DNA from 2 places in the Dyella jejuensis genome. Region 1 is predicted to be linked to the other one. Evidence: predicted binding sites of a transcription regulator. Region 1 holds the regulator's gene; the other holds the start of a gene.

Region 1 (11,147 bases):
CGCGTGCACGGCACCCTGCAAGGCGTCGCCACGCGCGATCCCGCGTTCGGGCTGGAAGCGGTGTGGATCGAGAACAGCCAGCGCGATCACGCGCAGACGCTGGGCTACACGGTGGTCGATCCGGCCACGGTGATCGCCACCCACCTGTCGCACATCCTGCAGAACCACGCGCACGAGCTGCTCGGCCACCAGGACGTGCAGCAACTGCTCGACCGCCTCGCGCAGACCGCGCCCAAGCTGGTGGAAGACCTGGTTCCCAAGCGGCTGTCGCTGGGCGTGGTGGTGAAAGTGCTGCAGAACCTGCTCGCCGAGCGGGTGCCGATCCGCAACATGCGCAGCATCGTCGAGTCTTTGGCGGAGCATGCCGGGCAGAGTCAGGATCCCGGCGCGCTGACCGCCTATGTACGGGTCGCCCTGGGCCGCCAGATCGTCCAGGAAATCGCCGGCCTGGGCACCGAAATCCCGGTGCTGACGCTGGCGCCGGAGTTGGAACAGATCTTGCTCGGATCCCTGTCAAGCAGTGGCGCGGCGGGTGCGGCGGTGGAGCCGGGGCTTGCCGACCGCTTGCAGCAGAGCGTGGCGGAAGCGGCGCGGCGGCAGGAGGCCAGCGGCGAACCGGCGGTGATGCTGGTGCAGCCGCAACTGCGTCCGTGGCTTTCGCGCTTCACCCGCCACGTGGCCCAGAACCTGCATGTGCTGGCTTACAACGAAGTACCGGACAACCGTCGCGTGCGATTGGTGCAGGCGATAGGGCGATAGCCCTGCGGGCCAGGATGGCCCGAGCAGAAAAAGTGCAGGACGCACTTTTTCCGCATCAAGCATGACGGTGGTTAGGTAGCAGATAAGTCTTGGAGCATCGGATGATTGACATCAGCGTGAATACAAAGTGGCTCATGCACGCGACATCCGAGGTCGAAGTCAGGAGCATGCCATGAAGATCAAACGTTTCCTGGCTCCCGACATGCGCCAGGCCATGCGCGACGTGCGCGCGGAACAGGGTGCCGACGCGGTGATCCTGTCGACGCGCCGCATGGAAGAAGGCATCGAGATCATCGCCGCGGTCGACTACGACGAGACGCTGATGCGCGAGGCCGTGCGCCACAACGCGCCCGCGCCGGCGATCACGCCTGAAGCGATCAAGCCGCCGCTGAAAGAAGTCGCCAGGGAACTGCCGAAGGAGCGCATGAAAGAAGTGCCCAGGGAGCCGGTCAAGGAAGTGCGCGCCACGACACCACCACCGCCGCCGATGCCGGTCCCGCCCAGCGAGATCGCCGCGCTGCAGCCGATGATGGAACAGAACGCGCTGGAGACCGCGCGCATGCGCACCGAACTGGGTGGCCTGCGCCAGTTGCTCGAGCAGCAGCTTTCCAGCCTGGCGTGGAACGATATGGAACGCCGCAGCCCGATGCGCGCGCGCGTGCTGCGCGACATGTCGCGGCTGGGCATCGAGACCGATGTGGCGCGCCAGCTGATCGACGAGCTGCCCGAGGAATTGAATGCCGACCAGGCGCGCTACCTGCCACTGGGCCTGCTCAGCCGCAGCCTGCAAGTCAGCGGCCGGCGCCTGGCCGATACCGGCGGCGTCACCGCGCTGGTCGGTCCCACCGGCGTGGGCAAGACCACGACGATTGCAAAATTGGCCGCGTGTGCGGTGATGAACCATGGCCCGGCCAAGGTGGCGCTGGTCAGCACCGATCACTACCGCATTGGCGCGGCCGCGCAGCTGGAACATTACGGCCGCCTGCTGGGCGTGCGCGTGTATCCGGCCTACGACGCGGCCGGCCTGGCGCAGACGCTCAACCTGCTGCGCGATCACCACACCGTGCTGGTCGATACCGCTGGCGTGTCCGGCAACGATCCGCGCCTGCAACAGCAGATGGATGTGTTGCGCGACGCCGGCGTACAGGGCGGCGCGAAGCTGCGCGCCTGCCTGGTGCTGGCGGCCAATGCGCAGGCCTCCGCGCTGGACGAATCCGTGCGCGCCTACCTGCCGCTGCGCCCGGGCGCATGCATCGCGACCAAGCTGGACGAGGCGCCGAGCCTGGGCGGCTTGCTGTCGACGCTGATCCGCCACCGGCTGGCGCTCGATTGCACCACCGACGGCCAGCGCGTACCCGAGGATATCGCCGCCGCCGATGCGCGCGTGCTGGTGTGCCGCGCGGCGCAGACACCGAAACGGCTGGGCTCCGGCCCGGACGACCTGGACATGGCCGAGCGCTTCGGCCTGGCGGTGGCCGGTCTATGAACACGGCGCACTTCAACGAATTTCATCGCCGCGCGAGCGTGGTCCCGAGCCTTGGACGTTCCCTGGCCAAGGCGGCAGGGAAGCATGAGGGTGCACGGAACGTATCAACGCACACGGGCGTCAACGCATGAGCGAGGCATTGCAAGTGAATCAGGCAGCAGGCTTGCACCATCTTTTTTCCGCCGCCCGCGAACACCGGGACGAGCTGGACAGTTTCCACCAGGCGGCGAGCCTGCGCCCGGTGGTCGGCAAGTGTCGCACCACGCGCACCATCGCCGTCGCCGGCGGCAAGGGCGGGGTCGGCAAGACCACGGTCGCGGTGAACCTGGCGATGGCGATGGCGATGGCCGGGCGCGACGTGATGTTGCTGGATGCCGACATGGGCGTCGCCAACATCGACGTGCAGCTTGGCCTGAACCCTACGCGCCATGTCGGCCATCTGCTGGAGGGTCACTGCACCTTGCAGGACCTGATCATGCCGGCCCAGCACGGCCTGAAGGTGGTGCCGGGCGGCTCGGGCGTGCGCCGGCTGGCAAAGATGGGCAACGGCGAGCACGCCGCGGTGATCCGCGCCTTCGACGAGCTGATCCAGCCGCCGGAGTTCCTGGTGGTGGATACCGCCGCCGGCGTCGCCGACAACGTGGCGATGTTCGCCGCGGCCGCCGACGACGTGCTGATCGTGGTCTGCGATGAGCTGGCCTCGCTGACCGATGCCTACGCGCTGATCAAGATCCTGGCGCACGACTTCGGCGTGCGGCGCTTCCATATCGTCGCCAACATGGTGCGCCAGGCTGGCGACGCGAAAAAACTCTACGAAAAACTGGCGCGGGTATGCGGGCGGTTCCTCGACGTAGCCCTCGATTACATGGGCATGCTGCCGTATGACGAATGGCTGCGCCAGGCCATCCGCCGGCAGGGCGCGGTGGTGGACCTGTGGCCGTCCAGCCGTGCGGCGGTCGGATTCAAGCAATTGGCGGGTGCGGTCGATACATGGGGAAAACCCGCGTGCCCGGACCTCGGACGCATTGCTTTTTTCAGCGGCCAGAACATACCGGCCGCGGGGTGGTGACATGAACGTGGCTTCGGAATACCTCCAGCTGCAGCGCGAAGATGCGGACCAATTGGTGCGCCGGCACGCGCCGCTCGTGCGGCGGATCGCCTATCACCTGATGGGACGGTTGCCGCCCAGCGTGGATGTGGGAGACCTGGTGCAGGCGGGCATGATCGGCTTGCTGGAAGCGGCGCGAAACTTCACCACCGATCGCGCGGCCAGCTTCGAGACGTATGCGGGCATCCGCATCCGTGGCGCGATGCTGGACGAACTGCGGCGTACCGACTGGACCCCCCGTTCGGTGCACCGCAAGGTGCGTGAAGTGGCCGAGGTGGTGCGGCAGATCGAAAACGAAACCGGGGCCGACGCGGAAAGCGCCGAAGTGGTGAAGCGGCTTGGCATCAGCGCCGAGGAATACCACCAGGTGCTGGCCGATGCGACCAGCGCGCGGCTGCTCAGCCTGACCGCGCCGGACGACGGCGAAGGCGGCGAGGGCAGTGCGCTGGATGTGGCCGACCACGACAACCTCGGCCCGCAGGACAGCATCGAGCAGAACGGCCTGCGCGAAGCGCTGGCCGAAGCGATCGGCACGCTGCCCAAGCGCGAGCAACTGGTGATGTCGCTGTACTACGAGCAGGAATTGAACTTGAAGGAAATCGGCATGGTGCTTGGCGTAACCGAATCGCGCGTATGCCAGATCCATGGCCAGGCGCTGGTGCGGCTGCGCGCGCGCATGGGGGACTGGCGCGATGGTTGACCGCAACAACATGTGGAAAGGCTGCGCACGCGCGCGCCCTCTGCCCACCGGGGAGGGGGCTGGGGTGAGGGGTCAGCCTTGCGAGGCGTCGCATCCATAGGCCGGCGCTTCAAAAAACTATCGCGCGAGCTTGCTCCCTCACCTCGATCCTCTCCCCGGTGGGGAGAGGAAGAACAACTCCCCACCCGTTTCTGCTTTCGGAGAAAAAGCGTTGGACAAGAACATGAAAATCCTCGTGGTGGACGATTTCTCCACCATGCGGCGAATCGTCCGCAACCTGCTGGTCGAACTGGGTTTCAGCAATCCGCTGATCCAGGAAGCCGACGACGGTCATAACGCGCTGGCCATGCTGAAGGCCAACCCCTTCGACATGGTCGTCACCGACTGGAACATGCCGAACATGACCGGCATCGAGTTGCTGCAGGCGATCCGCGCCGAGCCCAAGCTCAAAGGCTTGCCGGTGCTGATGGTGACCGCCGAGAACAATCGCGAACAGATCATCGCCGCTGCCCAGGCCGGCGTGAACGGATACATCGTCAAGCCCTTCACGGCGGTCACGCTGAAGGAAAAGCTGGACAAGATCTTCGAGCGCCTGGCTGCCAGTGGAGCCTCCGCATGAACGCCCCCGATAACGCCGCAGTCAGTGAAGGCCTGCCGCCCGAAGTCCTCGCATTGCTCAACAGCACCGACGGCGCCGCTTTCGAGCAAGCCCTGGACACGATGGTGCGCCAGCGCGAGCAACACCTGTTCCGCGCGCTTGGCGTGCTTGCGCGCGATTTGCACGGTGCGGTGAGCCGCCTTGGCAGCGACCTGGCCAACGAAGGCGTGCCCGACAGCATGGTCGACGCACGCAACTACCTGGCCGAAGTACTGGAAATGAGTTCCAAGGCGGCCCATCGCAGCCTGGATTTCGTCGACCGCATCCGTCCGGAAGCCGAAGCGCTGTCCAACAACGCCGTCGCCGTGCTTGATTTCAACAACAGCGAAACCGATCCGGCCGCGGTGCTGGCGCGCCAGGCACAAGTGTTCGCGAATGCCTGCTGCGAAGGCCTCAACGACATGGTGCTGGTGCAGTCGTGGCAGGACCTGGCCGGCCAGCGCGTCAAGAAAGTGGTGAGCTTTATCGAGAGCGTCGAATCCTCGCTGCTGGAACTGGTGCGGCTCACGGGTGCGCTCGCCGGGCGCGAAGCGCCGGTGGAAGTGGCCAAGGTGTCCAGCCAGGACGAAGTCGATCGCTTGCTGAGCGAATTCGGATTCTGAGCATGCAGCGAATGCGCGGCACTTCGGCGAAACGAACGATGGCCCTTTTCCTGGAGGGCAGGTTGGCGGGTAACGCTTCATCTCGCCGCGATGTCATGCCCGCGAAGGCGGGCATCCATCTGCACGTTCCGCGGGCGAGCAACGTGGATGCGCGTTTGGGTGGGCACGGCGCGAAAAGACTGGGCGTCGCCAGAAAGAACAGCGGCATGGCCAAGGATGCACATTGATGGATCCGAACCTGGACAGCGAGCTGCGTGACGACTTCCTGGTCGAGGCCGGGGAGTTGGTGCAACGGCTGGGCGAACAGCTGATCGAGCTGGAAGCTTCGCCGCACGATCGCGAGCTGCTCAACGCGGTGTTCCGCGTGTTCCACACGGTCAAGGGCGGCGCCGGATTCCTCGGCGTCGAGCCGATGGTACAGCTGTGCCACAACGCCGAGGAATTGCTCAACGACGCACGCAACGCCAGGCTGGTATTGAACGCGGCGCATATGGACGCGCTGCTCGAAGCGCTGGACCTGCTCAATGCGATGATGTCGGCGCTGGCCAACGGCGAGCCGATGACGCCGCCGCCGCAAGCATTGTTGCAGCGGCTGCAACCGGTGGTGGATGCCGTGCCGATGGCCGACGCCGCGCCGGCGCGCGCCGCCGATCCGGTCGAAGTGGAATTCGAAGCGCTGCTCGATACCTTGTATGGCCGTGGCGGCGTCCCCGGCGCTCCCGCGCATGCGGCCAAGGAAATCGGCGACGACGAATTCGAAAGCCTGCTCGATACCCTGCACGGCAAGGGTGCCGCACCGGGCGCGAAGCCGGAGGTGGTGGAAAAGGCCGACATCAGCGAGGACGAATTCGAAGCCTTGCTGGACAATCTGCATGGCAAGGGCGCGGCACCGGGCCACGTGGCTGCGGCGCCGGCTCCTGCGCCCGCACCGGCTCCTGCACCAGGCGCCGCCCGTTCGCCCGCCGCCAAGCCGCAAGGCGAGAACACGGTGCGCGTCGATACCACGCGCCTGGATACGCTGGTCAACCGCGCCGGCGAGCTGGTGTTGTTGCGCAATCGCCTGTTGAGCCTGGCTACCCGCAGCGAGAACGAATCGCTGTCGGCGATGGCGGGCGATCTCGATCGCGTTTCCGACGATCTGCAAACCGCCGTGCTGGGCATGCGCATGCAGCCGGTAGGCCGCCTGTTCCAGCGCTTCCCGCGCATCGTGCGCGATCTTGCGCGCCAGCTCGGCAAGGAAATCGAGCTGATCACCCAGGGTGAAGACACCGATCTGGACCGCAGCCTGGTCGAAGCGTTGGCCGATCCGCTGATCCACCTGTTGCGCAACGCCGTCGACCACGGTCTGGAAGATCCGGCCGGCCGCGCGCGTGCCGGCAAGCCGGCCAAGGGCAAGGTAACGCTGTCGGCCAGCCAGCGCGGCGAACGCATCGTGATCTCGGTCAGCGACGACGGCCGTGGCATGGATCCGGAAGTGCTGCGACGCAAGGCGGTCGAAAAAGGCGTGATCGACGCCACGCAGGCCGCGCGCCTGTCGGAAGTGGAATGCTATGAACTGATTTTCCGTCCCGGCTTCAGCACTGCCGCGACGATCTCCGATATCTCCGGCCGCGGCGTCGGCATGGATGTGGTGAAAACCCGCGTCGCCGAACTTGGCGGCACCTTGCAGGTGCATTCGCGCCTGGGTCATGGCAGCACGCTGGAACTTACCGTACCGCTGACGCTGGCGATCCTGCGCGTATTGATGGTGCGCGTGGCCGATCGCCTGTTCGCGCTGCCGCTCAGCAACGTCAGCGAAGTGTTCGAACTTTATCCGCAGCACGATCACCTGCTCGATGGCCGCCGCGTTGCCGCGCATCGCGGCCGCGCGCTGGTGCTGGGCGACCTGGCCGACTGGGCCGGCGTGCAAGGTGCCGGCGGACACCACGGGGTGGTGCTGCACGTAGGGCATATGCATCTGGGTTGCCTGGTGCATGAAGTGATCGGCCGCGAGGACGTAATGGTGAAACCGCTTGGCCCGCTGTTCGAAGGCGTACCAGGCGTGGCGGGCGCGACCGTAACCGGCGACGGCCGCCTGGCGCTGGTGCTGGACCTGGCAGCCCTGTCGCAGGACGACGGACGACTGCTGCCTTCGCTGAAGGTGTCGGCATGATGCACGCGCACTTCGCCGCGACACGCATGACTCCCTCTCCCCTGCGGGGCACGCGGAGAGGGAGCCATAGCAAGATCGCGTTGACGCACGGTGAGTCGGCATGGACGTCGTAAGCATCGCCGGCACCATCCTCGCCTTCGTGGTGCTGATCGTCGGCGCCATCCTCAAGGGCACCGACGTTTCCGCGCTGTGGAATCCGGCGGCGTTCGTGATCGTGTTCATCGGCACCATCTCCGCCTTGTTGTTGCATACACAGGGCAAAGTACTCAAGCGTGCGGCGGGCATGTTGAAGATGGTCTACAAGCCGCCGGAATTGCATCCTTCGGACCTGATCAGCCGGGTGATCGGCTGGAGCGAAATCTCGCGCCGCCAGGGCCTGCTCGGGCTGGAATCGCACATCGAGGCCGAAGAAGATCCGCTGGTGAAGAAGGGCCTGCAATTGCTGGTCGACGGCAGCGAGCCCGAAGCGATCCGCAGCGTGCTGGAGCTGGAAGTGGAAACGCGCGAGCAGGCCGATCTGCATGCTGCGAAAGTGTATGAGCAAGGCGGCGTGTATTCGCCCACCATGGGCATCATCGGCGCGGTGCTGGGCCTGATGGCGGTGATGCGCGATCTCACCGATCCGGCCAAGCTCGGCCATGGCATCGCCGCGGCGTTCGTCGCCACCATTTACGGCATCAGCCTGGCCAACCTGTTGCTGCTGCCGATCGGCGCGCGCCTGAAGGCGCTGATCAACAAGCAGACGCAGGTGCGGGAAATCTTGATCGAGGGCTTGATCTCGATCGCGCAGGGCGACAACCCGCGGCAGATCGAGAGCAAGTTGCAGGGTTATCTCGTATGAGACGCCGGCACAAGCACGAAGAGCACGCCAATCACGAAGCCTGGGTGATCCCGTATGCGGATCTGCTGACCTTGCTGCTGGCGCTGTTCGTGGTGCTGTATGCGATGTCGAGCGTCAACACCACCAAATATCGCGCGCTGGCGCAGGCGATTTCGGCTGCTTTCAACGGCTCGCGCAGCGTGATCCAGCCGATTACGCCCAACCCGTCGCAATCGAGCATGCCGGTGCCGACCAACAAGCCGGCGCCGATCCCGCGCACGCCGCTGGCGCAGATCCTGCTGCCGGTGCTGACCCAGCACATCGCCACGCCGGCGACCGAGCAAGGCAAGGCTTCGGACCAGAACAAGAACCGACTGAGCGACGAACAGCAAAACCTCGAACGCATCCGCAACGAAGTCGAGCACGCGCTGCAACCGCTGATCGACAAGAAACTGGTGATCGTGCGGCGCACGCCGAACTGGCTGGAAATCGAAATCCGCACGGACATTCTGTTCCCCAGTGGCGTCGCCACGCTGTCGCCATCGGCCAACCAGGTGCTGAGCAGCCTCGGCACGATCCTGGCGCCGTTTGCCAACCCGCTGCGCGTGGAAGGCTATACCGACGACATGCCGATCGATACCGCCGTGTATCCGTCGAACTGGGAGTTGTCCGCCGCACGCGCCGCCAGCGTGGCGCGGCTGTTCGCCGAGCACGGCGTGGATCCGGAGCGGCTGGGCATCGTCGGTTGGGGGCAGTATCGTCCCGCGGCCGATAACGCCAGCGAAGACGGACGCAACCGGAATCGCCGCGTGCTGGTGGTGGTGCTGAGCGACAAGGCGGGACCGCGACGCTTCTATACCAACAGCGACCAGATCAACCAGACCGCCGACGCAGATGGCCATGCCACGGACGATTCGAACGCCGCGCCCGTCGCGACACCGGTTTCCGCCGCGCTTGCCGCGCCCGTCCATACGGCGCCGCTGGTGGTGACGCCGGGCGGGCTTCCGTCCGCGCCGGTGATCACGCCGATCGCGACCATCGTTGCCACGCCAGCGGCGACCTCGCCGCCGCAACCCGTCACACCCCAGAGCAAGGGATAGGGCCCGCGCATGAACCTTGTGTCCGATATCGAAAAAATCGCGAGCGAACCGTGGCTGTCTTTCCAGTTGGGAGGACAGCACTACGCCGTATTGCTGAATAAAGTCAGCGAAGTGATCCGCGACCAGCTACCCACGCCGGTGCCCGGCGCGGCCGCGGACTTGCTCGGCATCTGCCATCTGCGCGGGCACATCGTGCCAGTCATGGACGGGCGCCGCCGCCTTGGGCTGGAGCGGGCGTCAGCGCCTGATCCGGCCTCGGTGCGCATCGTGGTGTTCGCGCATGACACGCATCGCGTCGGTTTGCGGGTGGACGCGGTGGGGGATTTGCTGCAGCCGAAGGCAGCCGCCATCGAGCCGCCACCCGCGCGTCCGGCGCGGATGGACGATCCCGTGCAGGCGGTAATGGGTTGGCAGGGTGGTTTTGTCGCGCTGCTCGATGTCGCGCGTGTGTGCCGTCTTCACCGGGAGTTGAAAGATGTTGCTTGAAACGACAGTGGTTTTGGTAGTGGCGCTGCAGGCGGTCGCGATCGTCCTGCTCTGGCAGCAAGGCCGTCGCTTGAAACGTGGCGTGCGCATGAAACGCGGTGGGGCCGCCAGCGGCGGCGAAGCCGGCGGCGTGCCGGAACTGCTGATCGTCAATGCGCTGAGCAAGATCGATCATCGCCTGGGCATGCTGGAGGAACGCACGCAGCAGCGCGCGGCCGAGCCGGCGGCGTTGCGGCGTTCGGTCGAGGTGCCCGCCACGCAGATGACGTCGCTGCGGTCGGCGGGCCATCACTCTTCCGCCAGCAATTACGAACTGGCGCAGCAACTGGCGCGCGAGGGTAGCGGCCTGGATCAGTTGATGGCGTGCTGTGGGTTGTCGCGCCACGAAGCGGAGCTGGTGCTGCGTTTGTACGCCAAGCGCGCCTGAGCGGCTTTCGGATGTTCCTCCTCTCCCTCCGGGGAGAGGATCGAGGTGAGGGGGACACTCTGGCGCCGTTGCATATCGAAGCGACGCTTCGAAGAATGCTTGCCGCGAGGATGGCTGGAGGGGAGAGGATGTTTCTTGCGACAGGGCTAGGCGTCCGCCTTGCGTGAAGCCTCATAGATGCTCGCCAGCACGGCCGCAGCCGCGGCATATAAAAGCGGCGGTACTTCCGCGCTCATGCGCAGCGATACCAGCAGCGCGGCGATCTGCGGATCGTGGTGCATCGGCAGGCCCAGCGCTTGCGCATGCCGGAACAGGTTTTCCACATCGTGCGTGGGGAAGTTCGCCGAAGCCTGGGTGCCATCCGCGCCTCCCGGCAAGCGAAGCACTACCTTGCGTTGCGGGGCGGGCAGCAGCGGCGCGCTCATACCGTCGCCTTCAGGAATACCGCGCTGACGCTGTTGCCGGCCTGCGGCAGGCCGAACTGGCAACTCAGTTGATCGAGGAACAGGCCGGTGGCATCCAGCCGTGCGCGCAGGTCCTCGAACTGATTTTCAAGGCGATCCACCGTATCGCGATGCTGCGCCCACAACCGCACCGACAGGCGCAAGCCACGCAGGTGCAGTTCGCCAACCAGCGGTCCCAGCGGCGGCAGGTCCAGCGAAAAACCCATCGTCCAGCCTTGTTCGGCTTCTTGCTCGTGCTTCAGCGACAGCTGCAGCACGTCGGCGCCGTCTGCGTTCTGTACCGGAATCTCCACCATCCAGTGATGTGGGTTGGCCTGCAACTGCGCCACTTCCAGTCGCGCCAGCGCGCCCTGCACGTCGGTATACAGGCGTGGCAGGAAGTCGG
Region 2 (11,147 bases), on a different contig from region 1:
CGATCTGGCCGAGCTATCACCTGCACCAGCTTGGGCTCGCCGCGTTGGGCCTGGATCAGGCCGATGTAGCCGAACAGGTCGGGATACTGGCCGGCTTCACGGTGCTGTTCTTTGTCATCGCGGCGCGCCGGCTGCGGCGCTACGGTTGAAGTAGGATGGCATGCGAACGGCCGGCAGCACGGGGATGAGCACCATGATCACAGCGATCCGCAACTGGCTTGCGCCAGCGCCCGATTCGGAGGCCGCCGAAAATATCCGTAAAGGCGCCAATCCGTGGGTAGATGCCGTCCATTTGCTATGGTCGATCTGGCTGTTCTTCGATCCGCTGTTCAATAAGGGATTCACGTTTCGCTGGGTTTGGACGATAGCGCTTTCGTATCCGATCTTCCTGTTGCTTTACGCGCTGTGCATTGTGCGGCCGCAGCGCAATCGTCAGCGCTATGCGTGGGGTATTGCGCTGCTGGCAATTGCGATGATGGGGCTGAATTCGGGTGCCGCATGTTGCTACTTCATCTATGGCTGCGTCATGGTTCGCATGTGCGAACGCCGGATGTGGGCCTATCTGTTGCACCTGGTATTGATGTCCGCGCTTTTCGCCGTCGTGGCCGCCGCCGGCCATTTGCCGTGGCAGCTGATCCTGTACTTGATCGTGATGGTGGCGGTGATCAGCGGGGTAATTCATGTCGGCATCAACGCATCCAAAAAGAACGCCGCCCTCAAGCTGTCCCAGGACGAGGTGCGGCGCCTGGCGGCTACCGCCGAGCGGGAGCGCATCGGGCGCGACCTGCACGATCTGCTGGGTCATACCCTTTCCTTGATCACGCTCAAGCTCGAGTTGTCGCGCAAGCTGTTCGATCGTGATCCGGAAGGTGCACGCCGCGAATTGGAGGAAGCCGAAAGCGTGGCGAGGCACGCGCTGGCCGAAGTGCGCTCTGCGGTGACGGGCATTCGCTCCACCGATCTTGCCGCCGAGCTTGCTTCGGCAAGGTTGTTGCTGGATTCCTCGGCGGTCCATCTGGACTACGGCAGCTTGCCCGATTCGCTGCCTGCGGAGGTCGAGCGTGCCCTGGCGCTGGTCATTCGCGAAGCCGTTACCAATATCCATCGCCATGCCGGCGCGACCGAGGCGAGCGTGCGTTTTGCCCGAACCGCGGAGCAACTCGACATGCAGATTCGCGATAACGGCCGCGGCGGCCTTTCCGCGCATGGCAATGGCATCACCGGCATGTGCGAGCGCATCCGTGCGTTGGGTGGCAGCTTGCAGATCGATTCGCCGCCGCATAAAGGCACCTGCCTGCGGGTCAGCGTGCCATGGCGTGCGCAGCGGCGCACGCCAGCCCAGGGCGCTGGGCCATTGCCGCCGCGGTCGGACGACTTTGCCCGGAGCGTCGCATGATCCGTGTGTTGCTGGCCGAAGACCAGGCGATGGTGCGCGGAGCGCTCTCGGCGCTGCTCAACCTGGAGCCGGATATCGAAGTGCTCGGCTCGGTTGCCGATGGCGAAACTGCCTGGCGTGAAGTTCAGCGGCTGAAACCCGACGTGCTGGTCACCGATATCGAAATGCCCGGCATCACCGGCCTCGAACTGGTGCAGCGCATCCGGCGCCACGAACTCCCGGTGAAAACGATCATCGTGACTACCTTTGCGCGTCCTGGCTTCCTGCGCCGCGCGCTGGATGCCGGCGTATCCGGCTATCTGCTGAAGGATGCGCCGGCCGAAAATCTCGCTGAAGCCTTGCGTACCGTACATCGCGGCGGCCGCTCGATCGATCCGCAACTGGCGCTGGAGGCATGGTCGGAGGCCGATCCCCTCAACGATCGCGAACGCCAGGTACTGCGTTTCGCCGGCGAAGGCCAGTCCGCCAGCGAGATCGCCACCAAGCTCAATCTGTCGCATGGCACCGTGCGCAATTACCTGTCCGAGGCGATCGGCAAACTCGGCGCGGCCAATCGCATCGAAGCCTATCGTCTCGCACGCCAGAAGGGTTGGCTGTAGCAGGGACAGTTCGCGCTTCTTGCGGGATAATGTGCCGTTACCGCATGAAGCCTGCCATTTTGAAGAAGTCCGACTTCCATTTCGATCTGCCGCCCGAACTGATCGCGCAGGCGCCGCTGGCCGAACGCAGCGCAAGCCGCCTGCTGGTGCTGGACGTGCCGATGCGTACCTGGCAAGACCGCATGTTCCGCGAGCTGCCCCCGTTCCTGCGCAAGGGCGACCTGCTGGTGTTTAACGACACGCGGGTGTTGCCAGCGCGTTTGCATGGGCACAAGCCGAGCGGCGGAGCGGTGGAGATCCTGATCGAGCGCGTCACCGGCGCGCACGAAGCCACCGTGCAGTTGGGCGTGAGCAAGAAGCCGCGCGAGGGTACCGTGATCGTGCTTGCCGATGGCAGCCACGCCACGGTGCTTGGTCGCGACAACGGCTTTTTCCATCTGCGCTTCGAAGCGCCGGAGCCGTTGGAGCACCTGCTGCTGAAACTGGGTGAGATGCCTTTGCCGCCGTATATTTCGCGGCATGCCGATGCCAGCGACATGGAGCGCTACCAGACGGTGTATGCGCGCGAACCGGGTGCGGTCGCCGCACCCACCGCCGGGCTGCATTTCGACGAAGGCCTGTTGCAGCGGATACGCGCTGAAGGCGTGGACTTCGGTTACGTGACTTTGCATGTTGGCGCCGGCACCTTCCAGCCGGTGCGCAGCGACGATCTGACCCAGCACCAGATGCATCGCGAATGGCTCAATGTGGGCGCCAGGCTGGTCGAGCAGATCCACCGTACCCGCGCGGCAGGCGGCCGCGTGATCGCCGTGGGTACCACGGTGGTGCGGGCGCTGGAAAGTGCGACCGTGGAGGGCGTGCTGCGGCCGTTCGCGGGCGAGACGCAGATCTTTATTTTTCCGGGCTATCGCATCACCAGCATCGATGGACTGATCACCAACTTCCACCTGCCGGAGTCGACCTTGCTGATGCTGGTGTCGGCGCTGGCCGAGCGGCAATTCATCCTCGATGCCTATGCGCATGCCGTACAGCAGCGCTACCGGTTTTTTTCATATGGGGACGCGATGCTGATCCTGCCGCAAGGAAAATGAGGCCGCCGGCCTTTTTCCGCATGCTGGCTTCTTCCTCGGGAAAAAGCAGCGCGTACATCGCCAACACGCGATAATGCGCCGATGACCAACATGCATTTCGATCTTCTTGCCACTGATGGCGCCGCACGCCGCGGCCGCCTCCGCTTCGACCGCGGCAGCGTGGAAACCCCGGCATTCATGCCCGTGGGTACCTATGGGTCGGTCAAGGCCATGACCCCGCGCGACCTGGGCGAGGTGGGGGCCGAGATCATCCTGGGCAATACGTTCCATCTGTTCCTGCGCCCGGGGCTGGAAATCGTGGGGGAGTTCGGCGGCCTGCACCGCTTTATCGGCTGGAACAAGCCGATCCTCACCGATTCGGGCGGTTTCCAGGTGTTTTCGTTGGCGCACAAGCGCAAGATCACCGAGCAGGGGGTGACCTTCGCCTCGCCGGTGGACGGCTCCAAGGTGTTCCTGTCGCCCGAGGAATCGATGCGTATCCAGACCGTGCTGGATTCGGATATCGCGATGATCTTCGACGAATGCACGCCGTATCCGGCCACTGAAAAGGTGGCGGGCGAATCGATGGAACTGAGCCTGCGCTGGGCCGAGCGTTCGCGCGCCGCTTTCGACGAACTGGACAATCCGAACGCGCTGTTTGGCATCGTGCAGGGCGGCGTGCACGAAAACCTGCGCCGGCGCTCGGCCGAGGGGCTGGCGCAGATCGGGTTCGACGGTTACGCGGTGGGCGGCCTGGCGGTGGGCGAGCCGGAAGCGGAGCGCAACCATACGCTGGACGTCACCGTGCCGTTGCTGCCGCGCGAACGGCCGCGTTACCTGATGGGCGTGGGGCGGCCGGAGGATATCGTGGAAGCGGTGCGGCGCGGCATCGACATGTTCGATTGCGTGATGCCTACCCGCAACGCGCGCAACGGATTCCTGTTCACCTCCAAGGGCACGCTGCGCATTCGCAACGCCAAGTTTGCCAACGATACGCGGGTAATCGAGGAAGGCTGCGCATGCTATGCCTGCAGCCAGGGCTTCAGCCGTGCCTATCTGCGGCACCTGGACCGCTGCAACGAGATCCTGGGCAGCCAACTGGCCACCATCCACAATCTGCATCATTACCAGCAGCTGATGGCCGGATTGCGCGAAGCCATCGCGGCGGGGCAGCTGGACGATTTCGTGACCGGGTTCTATGCCCGCCGGCAGGGCGCCGCCTGATCGCCCTCCCGCCTGGGACGGTTGCGGGCGAAGGCGGTCTTGCGAAGGGCCTGGTCCGGGAACCACCGGGCATTTTTCTTTTCCCACCAGTCACCGGTGAATTCCGCGGATTTGCGGCGGCGCTGGCGCGGGTCCCGGACTGCTCCGGATGGAAGCCAGGGACAAACGCAAACGGCCGCACTCATGGCATAATCCAAGGTCTTTTATTGGGCGAGCGGCGAAAATTCCAGTCGCAGCCATAACTTGCGGGACAAGCTAATGAATCTTCCTACGACTATCGTGCTGGCGCAGGCTGCGCCGGGTGCTGCTGGCGGCGGCCTTTCCATGATCATCATGATGATCGTGCTGTTCGGCCTGATGTATTTCATGATGATCCGCCCCCAGATGAAGCGGCAGAAAGAGCACCGCCAGCTGGTGTCGGGCCTGGCCAAGGGCGACGAAGTGGTCAGCAATGGCGGCATCGCCGGCCGGGTCGATGAGGTGGGCGAGACGTTCATCACGGTCGAGATCGCGCCGAACGTGAAGATCAAGCTGCAGAAAAGCGCGGTCCAGCAGGTGCTGCCCAAGGGCACGTTGAAGGCGTCCTGACCGTTCCGGCGCGCCGACCGGTTTTCTTTCCCATGATCCATTCACGCTATTCCGTGGCCTGGCGCCGCGGTTCTTACGGATGCAAGGCATGAGCGATTTTCCACGCTGGAGATACTACCTGGTCGCCGTCGTACTGCTGCTGGGCATCCTGTATGCGCTGCCCAACGTGTACGTGCCGCTGCAGGCAGTGCAGGTCTCGGCCAGCCAGAACGCGGCAGTCGACCAGGCGTTGCAGCAGAAGATCACCGCTGCGTTGCAGGCCGCCAAGATTCCCTACGTCGATGAAAGCCTCAAGCACGACGCGAGCCGCGGCGATTATGTGCTGGTCGGTTTCGCCAACGGCGACCAGCAGAAAAGCGCCGCCGATGCGTTGAAGGCCGCGCTGGGCGACAACTACACCATCGCCTTCAATCTGGAGTCGACCGTGCCGCATTGGCTCAGCGCCATCGGCGGGCGTCCCATGCCCCTGGGCCTGGACCTGCAAGGCGGCGTGCGTTTCCTGATGGCGGTGGACCAGAACGACATCACCGACAAACAGGAAACGCGCTACACGCAAGATATCGCCGCGCTGTTGAAGGACAGGAAGATCTCCTTCGTCTCGGTAGCGCGCAATGCCACGCGCGGGCAGGGCGTCACGGTGATCCTGGGTTCGGCGGCAGACCGGTCGGCGGCCAGCGATGCCATCGCCACCGAGTACACCGACCTCGCCGTCACGGACGGCACCGCCACCGGCGACCGCTACGTGCTCAATGCCGTGATCAAGCCGGACAAGCTGCGTGACCTGCAGACCAGCGCGGTACGCCAGAACCTGGCAACCCTGAGCAACCGCATCAACGCGCTGGGCGTGTCCGAGCCGGTGATCCAGGCGCAGGGCGCCGACCACATCTCGGTCGAACTGGCCGGCGTGCAGGATCCGGCCGAAGCGAAGAAGGTGATCGGCGCCACCGCTACGCTGGAATACGTGGCCGGCCTCGGCGATGCGCGCGATCCGGCCGTGCAGGATGCGGTGAAGAGCGGCAACATTCCGCCGGATGCGCACCTGTACTACGGCAACCACGGCGAGCCCTTCCTGGTCAGCAAGACCATCATCGCCAGCGGCGACGAACTGGTGGATGCTTCCTCGGGCAACGATTCGCAGACCGGTTCGCCGATGGTCAGCGTCACGCTCAATTCGGCCGGCGCCGCGAAGATGCTGGACTTCACCCGCGATAACGTCGGCAAGCCGATGGCCGTGGTGTACGTCGAGCGTACTACCGATACCAAGCTGGTGGACGGCAAGGAAGTGCGCACGCCGAAAACCACTTACCGCGTGATCAACTACGCCACCATCAACGGCGTCTTCAGCAACAAGTTCCAGACCACCGGCCTGGGCAGCAACAAGGAAGCTTCCGAGCTTGCGCTGTTGTTGCGCGGCGGTTCGCTCGCCGCCTCCATGGATATCGTGCAGGAAGGCGTGATCGGTCCCAGCCTGGGCCAGGACAACATCGAAAAAGGCCTGAAGGCGGTGCTGCTGGGCCTGGGCCTGGTGCTGCTCGCGGCCGCCATCTACTACAAGTTGTTCGGGTTGGTGGCTGACGTCGCGCTGTTCTTCAACCTGGTGATCCTGGTGGCGGTGATGTCGATGATCGGCGTCACGCTCACCATGCCGGGCATCGCCGGTATCGTGCTGACGCTGGGCATGGCGATCGACGCCAACGTGCTGATCTGCGAGCGTGTGCGCGAGGAATTGCGCAACGGCTCCACGCCGCTGGCGGCGATCCGCGCCGGCTACGAAAAAGCCTGGGCGACCATTCTCGATGCCAACGTTACCCACCTTATCGCCGCGCTGGCGCTGACCACGATGGGCTCAGGCCCGATCAAGGGCTTCGGCGTCACGCTGCTGATCGGTATCCTGACCTCGATGTTCACCTCGGTCACGGTCACTCACGCGATCACCGCGCTGATTCACGGCGGCCGCAAGCTCAAGACGCTGTCGGTCTGAGGAACGCACATGGAAATTTTCAGCCATAACAGCAACGTTCACTTCCTCGGCCTGCGCAAGGTCAGCATCGGCATTGCCGTCCTGCTGATGGTCGCCTCGATCGCGCTGCTTGCCACGCGCGGCTTGAACTACGGCCTGGACTTCACCGGCGGCGTCAGCATCGGCGTTACCTACGACAAGTCGGTGTCGGTCGAGGACGTGCGCGCCGCGCTGGAAAAGGGCGGCATCGAGAACGCCGTGGTGCAGAGCGTGGGCGGCACGCGGCAGGTGGCGATCCGCTTCCAGCCCAAGGACGACAAGCACTATGCCGTGCAGGAGGGCAAGTCGCCCAACCTGGATGTGATCGCCGATGACGTCGGCAAGGCGCTGAAGGCCGCGCGTCCTGATGCCACGATTGCCGGCCGCGACTACGTCGGCCCGCAGGTGGGCGAAGAGTTGCGCAGCGACGGCGTCACTGCCGCGATCTTCGTGATCATCGGCATCGGCATCTATCTGTGGATCCGTTTCGAGCGCCGCTTTGCCATCGCTGCGCTCGCCACCGAAGTGCATGACGTGCTGGTCACGCTCGGCGTGATCTCGCTGGTGCAGCGTGAGTTCGATCTCACCGTGCTGGCCTCGGTGCTGGCGGTGATCGGTTATTCGATCAACGACAAGGTGGTAGTGTTCGACCGTATCCGCGAGCTGTTCCGCTCTTCGCGCAAGGCTGATCCGGAAGAGGTCCTCAACCGCTCGATCAACAGTACGCTGTCGCGAACCATCATCACCTCGCTGTTTACCGGCATTGCCATGGCGGCGCTGTTTTTCTTCGGCGGTCCGACGGTGCATGGCTTCGCGGTGACCATGCTGATCGGCATCCTGGTGGGTACCTTGTCCTCGATCTTCGTGGCCAGTCCGATCCTGTTGTGGCTGGGCGTGTCGAAGAAGGACCTGATGCCGGTGACCAAGGAAAATCCGGAATTGGCGCGTCGTCCCTGAGCGCTTTGCACCTATGCGGCAAAAACAAACGGCCCGATGATTCGGGCCGTTTGTTTTTGCGCGGCAAGTGCCTGCGCATATGACATGCAGCGTCACATGCGGGCAAAAAAATGCACCTGCGGTGTCGCAAACAGAGCGAACGCTCGCAAGCCTCAATTTCACGGCAGGCCGGTCGATAAGTTGGGCTGGGACATGGTGTCCCGATGGAGTCCGCATGCTTGTCCTGGTCGGTTCCCTGGTGGTGCTGTCTTGTGTATTGGGCGGCTATCTGCTTGCGCACGGCCATATCCTTGCGCTCTGGCAACCGTGCGAGCTGATGATTATCGGCGGCGGTTCGATCGGCGCGTTCTTGTCGGCCAATCCATCCAAGATCGTGAAGGAAGCGCTGCGCAGCATCGTCGCTTTGTTCAAAGGGCCGAAATACCGCAAGCAGGATTACGTTGATCTGCTCGCGCTGCTGTATGACCTTTTCGGCGTGATACGCAAGCAGGGATTGCTTGGACTCGAATCGCATATCGAAGATCCGCAGGCGAGCCCGGTATTCAGCGCTTATCCGCGTTTGGTGAAAGAGCACGACTTGATCGAGTTCATCACCGATTGCCTGCGGCTGATGGTCGGCGGCAACATGAATCCGCACGAGCTGGAGCAGTTGCTCGAAGTGGAATTGGAAACGCATCAGCACGAAGCCGAAGCGCCGGCGCTGGCCGTGCTGAAGATGGCCGACGCGCTGCCAGGCTTCGGTATTGTCGCGGCTGTGCTCGGTATCGTGACCACGATGTCGCAGCTGGGTGGGGATACCTCGCAGATCGGCGAGCACATCGCCGGGGCGCTGGTCGGTACGTTCCTTGGAATTCTGCTTTGCTACGGCTTCGTTGGCCCGCTCGGCGCGGCGATGGAAAGCCGCGTGCATGAAGACGGTCGCGCGTTCGAGTGCGTGAAAGTGGCGCTGTTGGCGAGTCTGCGCGGTTATAACCCGAAAGTGTCGGTCGAGTTCGCGCGCAAGACGTTGTCGCCCCAGACACGCCCGAATTTCCAGGATTTCGAGGAACATCTCAAAGGTGCCCGCGCCGGTGCCCCGGCGTGAGCGAGAGCGACAGTGAAATGCTGATCGTGGTGCGTCGTTCGCGGCGCAAGAAACACGGTCACCACGGCGGCGCATGGAAAGTGGCCTATGCCGACTTCGTGACCGCCATGATGGCGTTCTTCCTGGTGATGTGGCTGATCGGTGTTGGCACCAAGCAGCAGCGGGCCGCCATCGCCGAGTATTTCAAGAATCCCAGCATGACACCCGGTACGGCCTCCATGGCGCCGCCCGGCAAGATGGGTCCGGGCGGCGCAAGCGACAGTGCGATCAAGTTGGGTGGTGCGATGGATATGCCGCATGGTCCGGGCAAGGATCGTCGCGCGGCATCCCGCCCGGATGCCGCGAACGTGGAAAAGCTGGCGCGCGAGCAAGAGCAGGCGCGGCTCGAAAACCTGATGCAGCAAATGCATGCCGCGATCGAAAAAAGCCAGGCATTGGCGCCGTTCAAGGACCAGCTGCTGCTCGACATCACGCCGGAAGGCCTGCGCATCCAGATTGTCGATAAGCAGAACCGCCCGATGTTCGATACCGGCAGCGCCACGCTCGAACCCTATACCGTCGCGATTCTTCATGAGTTGGCCGGTTTTATCGGCGAGGCTCCGAACAAAGTCAGCATCTCCGGCCATACCGATGATGCGCCTTACAGTGGCGCGGCCAGCTACAGCAATTGGGAACTCTCCGCCGATCGTGCCAATGCCGCGCGGCGTGCCTTGCTGGAGGGGGGACTGGTGGAGGACAAGATCGCCCGCGTCGTCGGGCTGGCCGCTTCTGTGCCGTTCGACAAGGCTGATCCAGGCGACCCGATCAATCGGCGCATCAGCATCATCATGATGACCAAGCAGGCGCAGGACGCGGCGCTGTCGCAGGAACAGGCGGATGGTGCGCAAGTCGTCAAGCCGGTAACGGATCCCTCGGTTTCCGTTGTAAAACTCATCTCGCCAAGCGCGCCGTAGCGTCGCAGTGCCTGCTTCGTGGTTCTTTCGGAACGGGAGCGGCGTCATCGCAACTGCTTTCCCTCCCAGTTGAAGGCGGCGCTAAGGATGGGCGTTCAGCATTGCAAGTCGTTCCGGTGTGCCGACGTCGGTCCACTGTCCCCGATGATGGCTGCCGCTGACGCCATCGCGTGCCATGGCGGTCTGCAATAGCGGCCTTAGCTTGAAGCGCGGGGGTTGTACCTCGGGATCGGCGATGGATGGCCATCCATCCAGCAATTCGCGCCGGAACACGCCAATACCGCTGTAGGTCAGGAGTTTCGTGCCCGCATCGTGCAGCAGGCCGTTATCGTCGAGCGCAAAATCGCCTTCGGGGTGATGCGGCGGATTGTCCACCATCAACAAATGCGCAACACCGGGTGGCTCGGCCGGCAATGCGCCGAAATCGGCATCGGTCCATATATCGCCGCTGACGGCGATGAACGGTTCCGGCCCGAGCAACGACAGCGCGTTGAGTATCCCGCCACCCGTTTCCAGCGGAGCGGGGCCTTCGTAGGCATAGCGGATGCGCAAGCCCCAGCGCGAGCCGTCGCCCAGTGCTTCGGGAAACTGTTCGGCGAGGTGCGAGGTGTTGATCACCACGTCATGCACGCCCATCGCGGCGAGCTTTTCCAGGTGCCATGCGATCAGCGGTTTGCCGCGGGCGACCAATAAAGGTTTTGGGATGTGATCGGTCAGCGGGCGCATGCGTTCGCCCAGTCCCGCCGCAAAGATCAGCGCGTGCCTCATGCGTTGGCAACCCTGGTCAGGTCGATGCCATGGGCATGCCGTTCGAGCAATGCGACGAAGCCGGCCAGTTCGGGATAGCCGCGGGCGACGGAGGTCACGTAGTGATAGATGCGCGGCACATCGGCGAGGTAACCCGGTTTTCCGTCGCGGTACCACAGTCGATAGAACTGCCCCAGGACGCGGATGTGACGATGCAGGCCCGTCAGGTCGAACCAGCGCTGGAAACGTTCGCGGCCGATGTGATGGCCGATCAGGCCGGCGTCTTTCAATCGCAGTCGGTACGACTCCACCCACGCCTCGACGCGCTCGCGTTCCCACGCGATGTAGGCGTCGCGCAGCAGCGAAGCGAGATCATAGGTGAGGGGACCGGCGAGCGCGCCCTGGAAATCGATGATGCCCGGATTGTTGCGCTCGACGATCAGCAGATTGCGGCTGTGGAAATCGCGATGCACGAAGCAGCGCGGCTGTTCCAGCGCATTGTCGATGATGCGTTCGAAAGCATCGTGCAA

What was found. The regulator FliA, encoded in region 1, starts transcription of late flagellar genes. The targets are predictions, from matches to a motif close to TAAAGTTTNNCNNNCNNNGGCCGATAA.
Region 2: the regulator FliA is predicted to act here: its motif matches at 7,986-8,012, upstream of motA (flagellar motor stator protein MotA).

What each region holds. Positions count from the first base shown of each region.
Region 1 covers NZ_JADIKJ010000004.1:61,502-72,648, forward strand. Annotated here, with positions in the region: gene flhA (flagellar biosynthesis protein FlhA) at 1-759, shown strand, start outside; gene flhF (flagellar biosynthesis protein FlhF) at 932-2,245, shown strand; gene ISP15_RS05240 (MinD/ParA family ATP-binding protein) at 2,373-3,314, shown strand; gene ISP15_RS05245 (RNA polymerase sigma factor FliA) at 3,316-4,053, shown strand; gene cheY (chemotaxis response regulator CheY) at 4,265-4,672, shown strand; gene ISP15_RS05255 (protein phosphatase CheZ) at 4,669-5,313, shown strand; gene ISP15_RS05260 (hypothetical protein) at 5,316-5,540, shown strand; gene ISP15_RS05265 (chemotaxis protein CheA) at 5,540-7,465, shown strand; gene ISP15_RS05270 (flagellar motor protein) at 7,566-8,306, shown strand; gene motD (flagellar motor protein MotD) at 8,303-9,385, shown strand; gene ISP15_RS05280 (chemotaxis protein CheW) at 9,395-9,871, shown strand; gene ISP15_RS05285 (DUF2802 domain-containing protein) at 9,861-10,298, shown strand; gene ISP15_RS05290 (flagellar biosynthesis protein) at 10,445-10,723, opposite strand; gene fliK (flagellar hook-length control protein FliK) at 10,720-11,147, opposite strand, start outside.
Region 2 covers NZ_JADIKJ010000009.1:28,934-40,080, reverse strand. Annotated here, with positions in the region: gene ISP15_RS08990 (ABC transporter permease) at 1-149, shown strand, start outside; gene ISP15_RS08985 (sensor histidine kinase) at 194-1,396, shown strand; gene ISP15_RS08980 (response regulator transcription factor) at 1,393-1,995, shown strand; gene queA (tRNA preQ1(34) S-adenosylmethionine ribosyltransferase-isomerase QueA) at 2,025-3,086, shown strand; gene tgt (tRNA guanosine(34) transglycosylase Tgt) at 3,168-4,289, shown strand; gene yajC (preprotein translocase subunit YajC) at 4,548-4,877, shown strand; gene secD (protein translocase subunit SecD) at 4,966-6,858, shown strand; gene secF (protein translocase subunit SecF) at 6,868-7,833, shown strand; gene motA (flagellar motor stator protein MotA) at 8,048-8,917, shown strand; gene motB (flagellar motor protein MotB) at 8,914-9,870, shown strand; gene murU (N-acetylmuramate alpha-1-phosphate uridylyltransferase MurU) at 9,952-10,638, opposite strand; gene ISP15_RS08935 (aminoglycoside phosphotransferase family protein) at 10,635-11,147, opposite strand, start outside.